3 regions of the Bradyrhizobium sp. 18BD genome follow, and region 2 is predicted to be linked to each of the others. Evidence: predicted binding sites of a transcription regulator. Region 2 holds the regulator's gene; each other region holds the start of a gene.
The links. Region 2 encodes LexA, which represses DNA repair genes until DNA is damaged. Its sites were predicted from a motif close to TGTTCNNNNTGTGTTCNG; they were not measured.

Region 1 (4,496 bases), on a different contig from region 2:
CACAATCTCGGTGCGGCTCGCCGACAGGCGCACCATGTCGAAGCCGAAACCGGGATCGAGGGGATCGGCGAGCGCATCGAGGCGCTCGCGGAACAGGCGGTCGATCACCGCACTTCGCGTCACGGGACGCCCGGTCTCGACCATGATCGTGCGTACCACACCGTCGGTACGGAAGAACGCGGCCTCCAGCCGGCGCGCGCCCTTGCCCTGCTTTTCCATGGAGGCGATCAGCGTGTCGGCGAGCCGCGACAGCGTCATCGCGATCATGGTGTCGGTCGCGATCGGCTCGGCGAAACGTTTCTCCACGATGTAGTCGGGCAGCGGCTTGCGCGGATTGATCGGTGCATCGCCCTGCCCCAGCGCATGCGCGAGCAGCGTGGAGAACCGCGCGCCGAACCGCGCCGTGATTTCGCTTGGCGAACGCGAGGCGACATCGCCGATGGTCTTCAGGCCGGCACGGCGCAGCCCGGTGGTGACGGCCTCGCCCGCGCCGAGCGCCGACACCGGAAACCGGTCGATCGCCGCCGCCTCGCCGCCATCGGCGACGATGATGCCGGGTATCTGCCGCGTCAGCGTGCGCGCACAGACCGAGGTGCCGGCAATCGCCGCGCTGACGGCAAAGCCCTGCCGCGCAAGCGCACGGACCAGCGTCTTCAACAGCGCGGCTTCCCCGCCGAACAGATGCGCGCAGCCGGTGATGTCGAGGAACAGCCCGTGCGGCGGATCGAGCGCCACCAGCGGCGTGAAGCGATCGCACCAGTCGGCGATGTCGCTCAGCGTCTTTGCATCGGCCACGATATCGGCGTCGAATACCTTTAGATCCGGACACATCGCCCGCGCATTCGCGAGCGGCTGGCCGATGTGCAGGCCGAGGCGCTCGGCAGCCTCGTCGAGTGCATGGATCACCAGCGCATTGTTGTCCTTGATGACAACGATGTTCGGCTCGTCTTTTTGTTTTGACGCGTTTTCTTCACGCGAACCGGTACCCACTTCGCTTGAAAACGCTTTGGTCCTACCCAGCCCGGCGCTGCCAAGGAAGCGTTGGATCCGGTCGATGGGCAGGCGCGGCAGCCACAGGCTGAGGATACGCCGACGGTTCACTGAACTGGCACTCATCACATTTCCATTCCATGATCCACCGGCCACACGGGCCATGACGATTGCGCAAGAGCTCGGCATCGAAGCGCGGCGCGCCCCAGGCGCTCCAAGGCGCCGCAGGCATTGAAGCTGACCCCGGCGGCGAATGCGCTGCGCGCAGCATCCATCGTGTCTCCGCGGTCGAGGGCAGCGGTTGCGCGGCCATGCGCAGCATCAGACCGGTGACGCCGGACGATTGCGCGGCGAGCGTCAGCTTGCGGCTCGCGACGAGATCGAACTGTCTGGTCTCGCCCCAGAGCTCGAGCACGACCGCGCCGAGCGCATCGCAGGCGAGCGCATCGGCCGAGGTGCGCAGCGCGCTCTCGACATCGGCGGCGCGCACCATCACCACGCGGCGCGGATCGAGGCCGAGCTCGGCGAGCCCGCTCATCGACAGCGCGCCGGTTTCAATCTCCGAAAAATCCTGCCGCACCCACAGCAGCGGCCGCTGTGCCGAGACGCGCCCCGCAAGGCCCATCACGAAACCGGTCGCGGCCGTGCTCTGCCGCCCCTCGCAAAACACCTCGTGGATCGCCGCGCGCGCGAGCCCACCCTTCAGCGCGGCATCGGCCTCGCCATGACCGAGCGCGACGCGATCGTGCTGATGCACGATCTCCGCCGTCTCGATGCGCTCGATCTGGCCGCGCAAGGTCGCAAGCGCGCTCATCCGTGCGCCGCTCATATACGCCGCTCCTTCAGGGGTGATTGCCGATGGCTCTCAAAAAAGAGAACCAGCGGCTGGCTCATTTGTTCATGATATGTTCTAATATAAAGCTAACGGCGGCCCGAGAGTCAATCGAATTGGTGGACTTTCGGATTCATGAGCCGAATCAAAGGGATTGAGGCATGGACGTGCAACGCAAGCTGGAGATTCTCGCGGACGCCGCCAAGTACGACGCGTCCTGCGCCTCCAGCGGCACCGAGAAGCGGGATTCCACCGACGGCAAGGGCATGGGCTCGACCGCGCCGGGCATGGGTATCTGCCATTCCTATGCGCCGGACGGACGCTGCATCTCGCTGCTCAAGGTGTTGCTGACCAATGCCTGCAATTACGATTGCCTCTATTGCGTCAACCGCGCCTCCTCGAACGTGCCGCGCGCCCGCTTCACCATCGACGAGGTGGTCAAGCTCACGCTCGACTTCTACCGGCGCAATTACATCGAGGGCCTGTTCCTCTCCTCCGGCATCATCCGCAGCCCCGACTACACGATGGAGCAAGTGGTCAGCGTCGCGCGCAAACTGCGCGAGGAGCATCACTTTCGCGGCTACATCCATCTCAAGACCATTCCCGAGGCCGACGACGCGCTGATCGCGGAGGCCGGCAAATATGCCGACCGTCTCTCCATCAACATCGAAATGCCTGAGGAAACGAGCCTGCAGCAATTCGCGCCGGAGAAAGACGTCCGCGCGATCCGCCGCACCATGGGCCGGCTGCGGCTGAAGCTCGACGAGGCCGAGGACAACCGCAACACAAAGACGAAGGCGAAGCCGCAGCGTTTCGCGCCGGCAGGTCAAAGCACGCAGATGATCGTCGGCGCCGACAGCGCGAACGACCACACCATTCTCCACACCAGCGCCAATCTCTACGGCTCCTACCGGCTGCGACGCGTCTATTATTCCGCCTTCAGCCCGATCCCCGATGCCAGCCGCGCCTTGCCGCTGGTGCAGCCGCCGCTGCTGCGCGAGCACCGGCTCTACCAGGCCGACTGGCTGATGCGGTTCTACGGCTTCGACGTCGGCGAGATCGTCGACGACAGCGCGATGCTGCCGCTCGACATCGATCCGAAGCTCGCCTGGGCGCTGCGCCATCGCGACCGTTTCCCGCTCGACGTCAACCGCGCCAGCCGCGAGGAATTGTTGCGCGTGCCGGGCTTCGGCACCAAGGCGGTCGAGCGCATCATCGCAACGCGGCGCACCACCACGATCCGCCTCTCCGATTTCGCGCGGCTGCACGTGCCCCGCAACAAGGCGCTGCCGTTCATCATCCTCAGCGATCACCGCCCCTCGCCGCATCGTCTTGATGCTGCCGGGTTGATCGACCGGTTCAAGCCGAAGGCAACACAACTAGGGTTTGGTTTCTGATGCAGTACATCATCCTCGACACCGAAACCGATTTCGACGGCTGGCGCAAAGCCGCGCGTTCGCTCGTGCTTCATCATGTGGAGCCTGCCGATATCACCTGGACCGTGCAGGGCGGCGAAACAGAATTGTTCGCGCCACCCGCGCCATCTCCGATCCTCGAGGTGAACGACGGCACCTTCAACGTATCAGGCAAATTCATCGACCTCGCCCAGGCCGCGATCCTGCATCGCGATGTCGAGCGATTTGCGATCCTCTATCGCCTGCTCTGGCGATTGAAGGACAATCACGATCTCATCGAGGTCGCGACCGACGCCGATGTCGCGCAGATCACGGCGATGGCGAGAGCGGTCCGTCGCGACGAGCACAAGATGCATGCCTTCGTGCGCTTCCGCGAGATCGGCCGGGAGCGCGATGCATATTACGTCGCCTGGTTCGAGCCGGAGCACTATATCGTCGAGCTCGCAGCCCCATTCTTCGCAAAACGCTTTGCTGACATGCCGTGGTCGATCCTGACGCCGGATCTCTGCGCGCATTGGGACGGCCATGCGCTCTCGTTCACGCCGGGCGTGAGCAAGAGCGAGGCACCGGGCGAAGACCGGCTCGAGGAAACCTGGCGCCGCTACTACGCCAGCATCTTCAATCCGGCGCGCTTGAAGGTGAAGGCGATGCAGACGGAGATGCCGAAGAAATACTGGAGGAACCTGCCCGAGGCTTCGATCATTAAGCCTTTGATCGAGGATGCCGAGCGCATGACCGGCGCCATGATCGCCAATGCCGCAACCGATCCGCACAAGCCTCAGAAGCGGCCGGAGGCTCCGATGACACGCAAGCGTGCTGCCGACGATCTCGAAGCGCTTCGCGAGGAGGCCGCGCATTGCCGCGCCTGCCCGCTCTACAGGGACGCGACGCAAACCGTGTTCGGCGAGGGCCCTGAGAACGCGACCATCATGCTGGTCGGCGAGCAGCCCGGCGACAAGGAAGACCTCGCCGGCCATCCCTTCGTCGGTCCGGCCGGGCAGATGCTCGACCGCGCGCTCGAGGAAGCCGGCGTCGACCGCAGGAAGGTCTACGTCACCAACGCGGTGAAGCACTTCAAATTCGTGCCGCGCGGAAAGATTCGCCTGCACCAAAAGCCGGCAACGCCGGAGATCAAAGCGTGCCGGCAATGGTATGAGCGGGAAGTTTCGGTAATCCAGCCTAAGCTCGTCGTGGCGATGGGCGCCACCGCCGCGCAAAGCGTGTTCGGCAAGATCACCCCTATAGGCAAGACCCGCGGC
Region 2 (4,496 bases):
AGTTCGGGGAACGAATGTCCCGTTCAGGACTCATGAGTCCGTTGGGAATTCTACATCGGACCTATCGTCGTGTTGGGCAAAACCTACCTCACCAAGCAGGCCTCCCTGCTGATGAAATTCGCCAGAACCACTTCGGATTCTGACCTCTCCGCAAAGTTGATCAGCAAGGCCGCCGACCTGAAAGCCCAGGCCGACCCGATGCCCGACAAGGATCAGGGGCCGATTGCGCCGGACGTCAGTCCGGGCAAACAGCCGGAGACCTGACCGATGCTGGCCGTGGCTCTCGTCTTTCTCGTCCTCGCCATGGCCACCCTCGTGCCGGTCTGTCTCGCCTTCCGGATCATGCCGCGGCGGACGTGATGCTGCCTCTCATCGCCAAGCGCATGACGCAGGATAAATCATCCCGCGCGGCCACCCGTTTTGCCTCTGTGCCTGCACTCGGCTAGAACTCTCGCCGCCGATTTGCCCGAACGGGCGCAGCTGGAGTTTTCACCGTGGCCCTGATGCCGGTTTCTGACGCGCTCGCCGCGGTGCTTGCCGGCGCAGAGCCGCTGCCCGAAGAATCGGTCGCTCTCGACCAAGCCTTTCACCGCGTGCTCGCCCGCGACGTCGCGGCGCAGCGGACCCAGCCGCCGCAGGCGATGTCGGCGATGGACGGCTATGCGGTACGCGCGGCGGACGCAGCGAAGGTCGATGCCCAGCTCACCGTGATCGGCGAGGTCGCGGCGGGCCGGCCATTCGCCGGAACGGTCGGTGCCGGCCAAGCCGTGCGGATCTTCACCGGCGGCGTCGTGCCTGACGGCGCCGACGCGGTCGTGATCCAGGAGGACACGGTCGCAGACGGCAAGCGCATCACGATCAAGGAAGCCGCGGTGACGGGACGGCACATCCGCCCCGCCGGCGTCGACTTCTCGGAAGGCGACGTGCTGCTGCGCAAGGGAGCCCGGCTCACCGAGCGCGACCTCGCCCTCGCCGCCGGGATGAACCACCCGCTTCTGCCCGTCCGTCGCCGCCCGAAGGTTGCGGTCCTCGCCACCGGCGATGAGCTGGTGATGCCGGGCACGACGCCCGGCCCCGGCCAGATCGTCTATTCCAACGGCTACGCCCTGCACGCGCTCGCCCGCAGCGAGGGCGCCGACACCATCGACCTCGGCGTCGCCGCCGACACGCTTGCCGCCACCACCGCCGGTATCCGCCGCGCCCGCGAGAGCGGCGCCGATATCCTCATCACCACCGGCGGTGCTTCGGTCGGCGACCACGACCTGGTGCAGCAGGCGCTGCGGGACGAAGGCATCTCGATGGCGTTCTGGAAGATCGCGATGCGGCCGGGCAAGCCGATGATGAACGGACAACTCGGGGCGATGCGCGTGATCGGCCTGCCCGGCAATCCCGTGTCATCCTACGTTTGCGGTTTCCTGTTTCTGGTGCCGCTGATTCGCGCGCTGGCAGGCCAGCAGGTGATTCATCATCGCCGCGAACGCGCCGTGCTCGGCCGCGCCGTCGGCGCCAATGACCAGCGCGAGGATTATCTGCGCGCGCGCCTCGATATGCGCGACGACGGCACGCTCGTTGCCAATCCGGTCAACCACCAGGACTCCTCGCTGCTTGCGAATCTCGCTGCGGCACAGGCACTTCTCGTGCGCGCACCATTCGCACCGAAGGCCGAGGCCGGTGCGCCTTGCGAGGTGCTGCGACTGCCCGTCTGACCGCTTCGTTCGCACGCGTTCCGCGAACTTTGTCGCGTTCACGGTAAATTAAGCAGTTGCGGAACATGTATCGAACATATAGTGTCCGTTCATGATTTGTTTCGAGCATGTAGCGGCTTATCGCTGAATTCAGCGTCTCGGAATCGAACGACATCAACCGGGGGATTTTGGTCGAGATGTTAACGCGCAAACAATACGAGCTCCTGCGGTTCATCAGCGAGCGGCTGAAGGAAAGCGGCGTGCCGCCCTCCTTCGATGAGATGAAGGACGCGCTCGACCTGCGCTCGAAGTCGGGCATCCATCGCCTGATCACCGCGCTCGAGGAGCGCGGCTTCATCCGCCGCCTGCCCAACCGCGCCCGCGCCATCGAGGTGATCAAGCTGCCCGAGCTGCAGGCCGCCGCCGGCAACCGCCGCGGCTTCACGCCCAGCGTCATCGAGGGCAATCTCGGCAAGGTGCGCACCACCTCAAGCCCGCCCGCCGACGAGGGCGAGCGTCCCGTCGCCGTGCCGGTGATGGGTCGGATCGCGGCCGGCACGCCGATCGAGGCGTTGCAGACCCGCAGCCACACCATCAGCGTTCCGCCCGACATGCTCGGCTCGGGCGAGCACTACGCGCTCGAAGTGCGCGGCGATTCCATGGTGGAAGCCGGCATCCTCGACGGCGACATGGCGCTGATCCAGCGCAACGAGAGCGCCGACACCGGCGACATCGTGGTGGCCCTGATCGACGACGAAGAGGCAACCCTGAAGCGCTTCCGCCGCCGGGGCGCCTCGATCGCGCTCGAGCCCGCCAACGCCGCCTATGAGGTCCGCATCCTGCCGCCCAACCGGGTCAAGATTCAGGGCAAGCTGATCGGGCTTTACCGGAAGTACTGAACACGTCCGCGCGGCGCCCTCTGGCGACCGCGCCTTAAACGATGGAGCGGATGATTGTCCGCTCCGGCTGGATAGTCTTTCTGGTTTTGCGCAGATTATCCCGCCACCTCTCCAGCGCTAGATCCTCGGCACGCCGCACGAAGCCCGCATCGCTTCGTAAGGCCTTTGACAGACCGAGGAGACAACCATGCGCAAGATCGTCTTGAGCACAATCATGATGGCGCTGATCGCAGAATCCGCGTCGCAAGCCATCGCCGCAGAGCCGCACCATGCCCGCAAGGCAACACCGGCAGCGGCGAGCGAACAATTCCGCAATGCACGCAACGCCGTCGCGCAGCCGTCACAACCGGTCTGGCCATACTCCGGCTGGTCGGCACCTGCAGGCCGCTGACGGATAAGGCCGCTAAATGCACGGGAGCGGACTTTGTTCCTCCAGTATTTGAAAAAGATATTGTGATGGCGGCCCGCGGATCCAAGCCGCAGATTTGCCCACAACCAAGCAGAACCTGATGGGCTTCCACTCTGATAGAGGCCTGCGCCTCCGAAACAGAGGCGCGGGTTGCTATCTTCGAATGAGGAGCAACACGATGTGTGACTACAGCCTGCACGCCGTCGCGACGCGTCCCGCAGAAGTCGGCGAGACGATCGTCACGACAACCTTCCGCGGCACCTCGACGCGCGGCTTCGCTTCCGAAGCGGACATGTCCGTCGCCGTATGTCTGCTGCCGGGAACGGAGCTCGCTTTCGCCGACAACGTCCGTTACGACAATCGCTGGATCTGGACACGCACGATCAATTCGCGCGTCGGCAAGTTCGGCAAGGTCGATCCGCACATTCCCGATCGTCATCACGACGCGATCGAATTTGCCGACGGCAAATACGTGTTGGTGACACAGCTCGTCGAAGGCCAGCGCGCAACCGTGCTGCAACTGCCCGTGACCCAGCCGCTCGGCGAGCGCGAGCAGACGCCGCAAATCGTTGCCGACAGGCCGACGATCACGCGTCTGCCGATCGGCTGATCGGAGCGATCCCCGGCTCGCAGGTCGGGGCCAGAATGGAAATCGCCATCGCCGGCCGTGGCCGGCGACGTGGTGATGCTTGTGTTCCCCTTGCGTCGCACGAAGTTTGCGCGGCCCTGCCTGAATTTTGAACGTCCGCTCCGCCGGTAAATGGCCGATGCTGCCAGTGACTTGAGGCGGCGGACACGTTCGATGAAAACCTTCATTCGCGTCGTTGAACTCTGGGTGCCTGATCGCACGCGCATGCGGCTGGAATTCGGAGGAGGCCTCTACGGCGAGGGGCTGTCCGCGTTCAAGGCCGTGAGCGAGGACTTGCGCTTCGGTCATGACGAGGGCCTTCCCGGCAAGGCCTGGGCCGCCGGTCATCCCGTCATCCTCACCAAATTCGCCAATTCCTATTTCAAGCGAACCGACCAGGCGCTCGCGGCAGGCCTCACCTGCGGCGTCGCGGTGCCGGTCTTTTCGGGCGAATTCCTGCAGGCCGTGATGGTGCTGTTCTGCGGCGACGACGCGGCGCATGTCGGTGCGATCGAGCTCTGGCACAACGATCCCGATACGTCCCACGAAATGGCACTCGTCGACGGCTACTATGGCACCGCCGACATGTTCGAGTTCAACTCCCGCCACACCAGGTTTCCGCGCGGCTTCGGCCTGCCGGGCCGCACCTGGAAAGCCGGCCTGCCGCTGATCATCAAGGACCTGCACAACGCCAAGAGTTTCCTGCGCTGGGAGGAGGCCGCGGAGGTCGGGATCAATCTCGGCGTTGGCGTTCCCTACCGCACCGAGCGCGACCAGACCTGGGTGCTGACCTTCCTCTCCGCGCAGGCGACACCGATCGCGCGGCGCTTCGAGATCTGGGTGCCGAACGAGGCCCGTTCCGCGCTGGTCTATCG
Region 3 (4,496 bases), on a different contig from region 2:
GCCGACCTCGAGCAGCCGCGGTCGGAAACACCGGTCTATACCGCGCGGCGCGACATCGCCTTCGAACGCTATCGTAAGGGCACGCCGATCGCGAGCCCGTCCCCCGATGCCGACAAGGCCAAACTCAGCGACACAGGCAAATGACAGGCGTCAACGAAGAAGAAGCGGACGACCCGCGGCACCCCGAGGAACACATTGCGCCGGTTCCCCGCATCTCCGTGCAGGCGTTTTGCGAGACCGACCAGACGCTCAAGGCGGTGACCGCGGCCGGGCAGGACCGCCGGCTCGCCAAGGCGCATCTCACCGCCAAGGACGGCGGCCTCGCGGCGGCGATCGAAGCCTATGAGTCGATGCCGACGCCGAACGTGATCGTGATCGAATCCGACGGCACCCGCGACATCCTGGAAGGGCTCGACGATCTCGCCGGCGTCTGCGATCCCGGCACCCGCGTGGTCGTGATCGGCAATCCCAACGACACCGCGCCGTATCGCGAGCTGGTTCGCCGCGGCGTCAACGACTATGTGGTGGGACCGGTCGAAACGCTCGACGTGGTCCGCTCGATCTGCAGCCTGTTCTCGGCCTCCGAGGCCATCATCACCGGCCGCGTCATCGCGGTGGTCGGCGCTAAGGGCGGCGTCGGCGCCTCCACCGTCGCGCACAATCTGGCCTGGACCATCGCGCGCGACCTCGCGCTCGATTCCGTCGTGATCGATCTCGACCTCGCCTTCGGCACCGCCGGCCTCGATTACAACCAGGATCCGGCGCAGGGCATCGCCAATGCGGTGCTATCGCAGGACCGGCCCGACACGGCGCTGATGGAGCGCCTGCTCGCCAAATGCACCGAGCGCCTCAGCCTCCTCGCCGCGCCCGCCACGCTCGATCGCGTCTACGATTTCGGCGCCGAAGCCTTCGATGCGATCTTCGACACGCTGCGCATGACGACGCCCTGTATCGTGCTCGACGTTCCCCATCAATGGTCGGGCTGGACGCGCCGCGCGCTGGTCAACGCCGACGACATCGTGATCGTGGCCGAGCCCGATCTCGCCAATCTGCGCAACACCAAGAACATGCTGAGCGTGCTGAAGGCGGCGCGCCCGAACGACCGGCCGCCGCTGTATTGTGTGAACCAGGTCGGCATGCACAAGCGCGCGGAGATCGAGGTCAAGGCGTTCGCCAAGACCATGGAGGGCCAGCCGATCGCGGTGATTCCGTTCGATTCGAAACTGTTCTCGACCGCCGCCAACAACGGCCAGATGATCGCGGAAGTCTCCAAGACCCACCGCACCACCGAGCTGTTCCAGAACATGGCGAACCGTCTCGCCGGGCGCGGCGAGGTGAAAAAGCCGAAGCGTACGCTGCTCGGACCGCTCTTGAAGAAGCTGAAGTCGCGGGCGAGCCGCCCGTCCGCCCCGCATCGCAAGGCGTCGTAACCACCAAAGCGTTTTCGAGCGAAGTGGATTCCGGTTCGCGTCAAGAAAACGCGTCAAAAAAGAAGCTGAAGAGGGCGGACTACTTCTCCGCCCGCTGCTGCTGCCTCTTCGCCAGCAATTGGCGCAGCGCGGTGACCTTGGCCGCGGCCTGATCCGGCGGCAGATCACCCTTCACGATGGTCTCGGCCTCCGCCTGCTTTCCTTCCAGCCCCAGCACCAGCGCGAGATTGGCCCGCACGCGGGGATCTGAAGGATTGCGCTGATAGGCGCGGCGCATGGTTTCCTCCGCCCGCGGCAGATTGTTCTGCAGCACGTAGGACAGGCCGAGATTGGACAGGACCTGCGGCTCGTCGGGCACGATCTTCAGCGCCGAGGCGTAATATTGCTGCGCCTCCTCGTTGCGGCCGAGCTGGTCGAGCGCCGCGCCCTGCGCCGACAGGATGCGCCAGTCGGGGTCTTCCGGCGTATGCGCGCGGCTCAGCACGTCGAAGGCTTGCTGGAAATTGCCGTTGTCGGCGAGCGCGCGGCCGTAGCCGGCGAGCAACGCCTTGTTGCTGGGATGGGCGAGCACCGCCTGCTCCATCACCGCGACCGCCTGGCCGCGCTGGCCGGTCTCGCGCAGCGCCTTGCCGTATTCGAGCGCGACGACGGGATCGCTGGGCTTGGCGCGATAGCGCTCGCGCAGGGCGTCCATGTCAGGCTTCATGTCGGGCTTGGCGTCAGCCTGGGCCGCGGGCTCCGACTTGACGCCGAGCGCGCCCGTCACGTCCTCGAGGCTTGTGGTCTGGCAGCCGCCGAGGGCAAGGACCAGAAGTGCGGAAGACAGATATTTCGCCGGGAGAGAGGCAACGGACAAACGCTTGGACATACTCTGATCACTCGGCGACTGATCAGAGATGCTTACCGATTAACGCTAAAGTCCCGTTAAAGACGCGAGTGCTCGCGTCTCAATCGGTAAATTCCGCACCGAATTCGCAGCCGATGCGCCAGCGCAGGCGGCACTGGCGGGAATAATCGGGCGCGAAGATGATGGTGAATTGCGGCGGCACTTCCAGGAATTCCGCCACGACCTTCACGCCACCATCCGAAATATCGGTGATCGTGCAATCCCGCGGCAGCGAGCCCGCCCCAAAATGAATCTTGGCGAGCCGGCTGCACACCCGTCGTTCGCTTCTCCGGCGATTTGCAAGCATTTTGATTTGTTCACTTGTTAGATCACGGCCCATCCCGCGCCCTTAGCAGTAGCGAACATTCGTTGGGATGTGCTGATGAGAGCCGCTCGCATTCGAGGCGTAGTGTCGGCGCTGTGTTTACGGCTGGTTAGGGTTTGCGCGCCCCGGAATTTGTTCTTGTATTGTTCTTGCAGCGGATAGCGGGTTCTGCTACCCTTGATTGCAGAAGAGGACAGGCATGGTTCAGCGGGTTTCTACCGTCGCCTTTGAGGGGATCGAGGCCCGCGCGGTCGACGTGCAGGTGCAGGTCGCGCCCGGCCTGCCGGCCTTTGCCATCGTCGGCCTGCCGGACAAGGCGGTGTCGGAGGCGCGCGAGCGGGTCCGCTCGGCGCTGATTGCCTCGGGTCTGGCGCTGCCGGCGCGGCGGATCATCGTCAATCTGGCGCCGGCGGACCTGCCCAAGGAAGGCAGCCATTATGATCTCCCGATCGCGCTCGGGCTGATGGCCGCGATCGGCGCGATCCCGCCGGACGCGCTGACGGGTTTTACCGTGCTCGGCGAGCTCGGCCTCGACGGCTCGATCGCACCCGTGGCCGGCGTTCTGCCGGCTGCGTTCGGCGCCAATGTGCGCGAGGAAGGGTTGATCTGCCCGGCCTCCTGCGGCTCGGAAGCGGCGTGGGCGAGCCCTGATATCCAGATCATCGCCGCACATTCGCTGATCCAGATCGCCAACCATTTCAAGGGTACGCAGGTGCTGTCGCGGCCCGTGCCAAAGGTGCATGAAGCAGCAAGCTCGCCGCTCGATCTGCGCGACATCAAGGGCCAGGAGAGCGCCAAGCGCGCGCTGGAGATCGCGGCCGCCGGCGGGCATCATTTGCTGATGATCGGCGCGCCCGGCGCCGGCAAGTCGATGCTGGCGGCGCGGCTGCCGTCCATTCTCCCGCCGCTGTCGCCGGGCGAACTGCTCGAGGTCTCGATGATCGCCTCCGTTGCCGGCGAGATCGAGGGTGGTGCGCTGACGTCGCGGCGGCCGTTCCGCTCGCCGCATCATTCCGCCAGCATGGCCGCGCTCACCGGCGGCGGCATGCGGGCAAAGCCCGGCGAGATCTCGCTGGCGCATCAAGGCGTGCTGTTCCTCGACGAGCTGCCGGAGTTCGATCCGCGCGTTCTGGATTCGCTGCGCCAGCCGCTGGAGAACGGCGAGGTCGCGGTGTCGCGCGCCAATCATCGCGTCACTTATCCCGCCCGCTTCATGCTGGTTGCCGCGATGAATCCCTGCCGCTGCGGCAATGCCTTCGAGCCCGGCTATGCCTGCAAGCGCGGTCGCATCGATCGCTGCACCGGCGACTATCAGGCGCGCATCTCCGGCCCGCTGATGGACCGCATCGATCTGCGCATCGAGGTTCCCGCGGTGACCGCGGCCGACCTGATCCTGCCGCCGCCGGCGGAAGGATCCGCCGAGGTCGCCGCACGCGTGGCCGCCGCACGCGATATCCAGCTCGCGCGCTATGCGGACGCGGGCCTGCCCAAGGTCCGCACCAATGCCGAGGCGCCGGCCTCCGTGCTCGAGGACATCGCCAAGCCCGATGCGCAGGGCCAGAAGCTGCTGCGCGATGCCGCCGAGACCATGCGGCTGTCGGCGCGCGGCTATCACCGCGTGCTGCGGGTCGCGCGCACGCTCGCCGACCTCGACGGCGCCGAGAAGATCGGCCGGCTGCATCTCGCCGAAGCTTTGTCCTACCGCGCACTCGCGGAGGATGTGCGGCAGATGGCTTGATCATTCCGCGCATCAACCCGGCGGTAACGAGTTTCCTTTACGCTCTGCAAACCATAAGGCCACGAGTTACAGGGGTCAGTTCCCGAGCGGCCTTCGCGAGTCCTTGGCGAGTAGAGT

Region 1: the regulator LexA is predicted to act here: its motif matches at 1,886-1,903, upstream of RAD16_RS09090 (putative DNA modification/repair radical SAM protein).
Region 3: the regulator LexA is predicted to act here: its motif matches at 2,775-2,792, upstream of RAD16_RS29595 (YifB family Mg chelatase-like AAA ATPase).

The regions. Positions count from the first base shown of each region.
Region 1 is NZ_JAVAYL010000004.1:148,752-153,247, reverse strand. Features, by position in the region: gene RAD16_RS09100 (Y-family DNA polymerase) at 1-1,116, opposite strand, end outside; gene RAD16_RS09095 (ImuA family protein) at 1,013-1,819, opposite strand; gene RAD16_RS09090 (putative DNA modification/repair radical SAM protein) at 1,984-3,219, shown strand; gene RAD16_RS09085 (UdgX family uracil-DNA binding protein) at 3,219-4,496, shown strand, end outside.
Region 2 is NZ_JAVAYL010000030.1:35,503-39,998, reverse strand. Features, by position in the region: gene RAD16_RS37160 (hypothetical protein) at 70-264, shown strand; gene RAD16_RS37155 (molybdopterin molybdotransferase MoeA) at 495-1,706, shown strand; gene lexA (transcriptional repressor LexA) at 1,883-2,584, shown strand; gene RAD16_RS37145 (hypothetical protein) at 2,772-2,975, shown strand; gene RAD16_RS37140 (hypothetical protein) at 3,172-3,603, shown strand; gene RAD16_RS37135 (GAF domain-containing protein) at 3,796-4,496, shown strand, end outside.
Region 3 is NZ_JAVAYL010000019.1:42,014-46,509, forward strand. Features, by position in the region: gene RAD16_RS29575 (CpaD family pilus assembly protein) at 1-144, shown strand, start outside; gene RAD16_RS29580 (AAA family ATPase) at 141-1,430, shown strand; gene RAD16_RS29585 (tetratricopeptide repeat protein) at 1,510-2,298, opposite strand; gene RAD16_RS29590 (PilZ domain-containing protein) at 2,378-2,623, opposite strand; gene RAD16_RS29595 (YifB family Mg chelatase-like AAA ATPase) at 2,841-4,379, shown strand.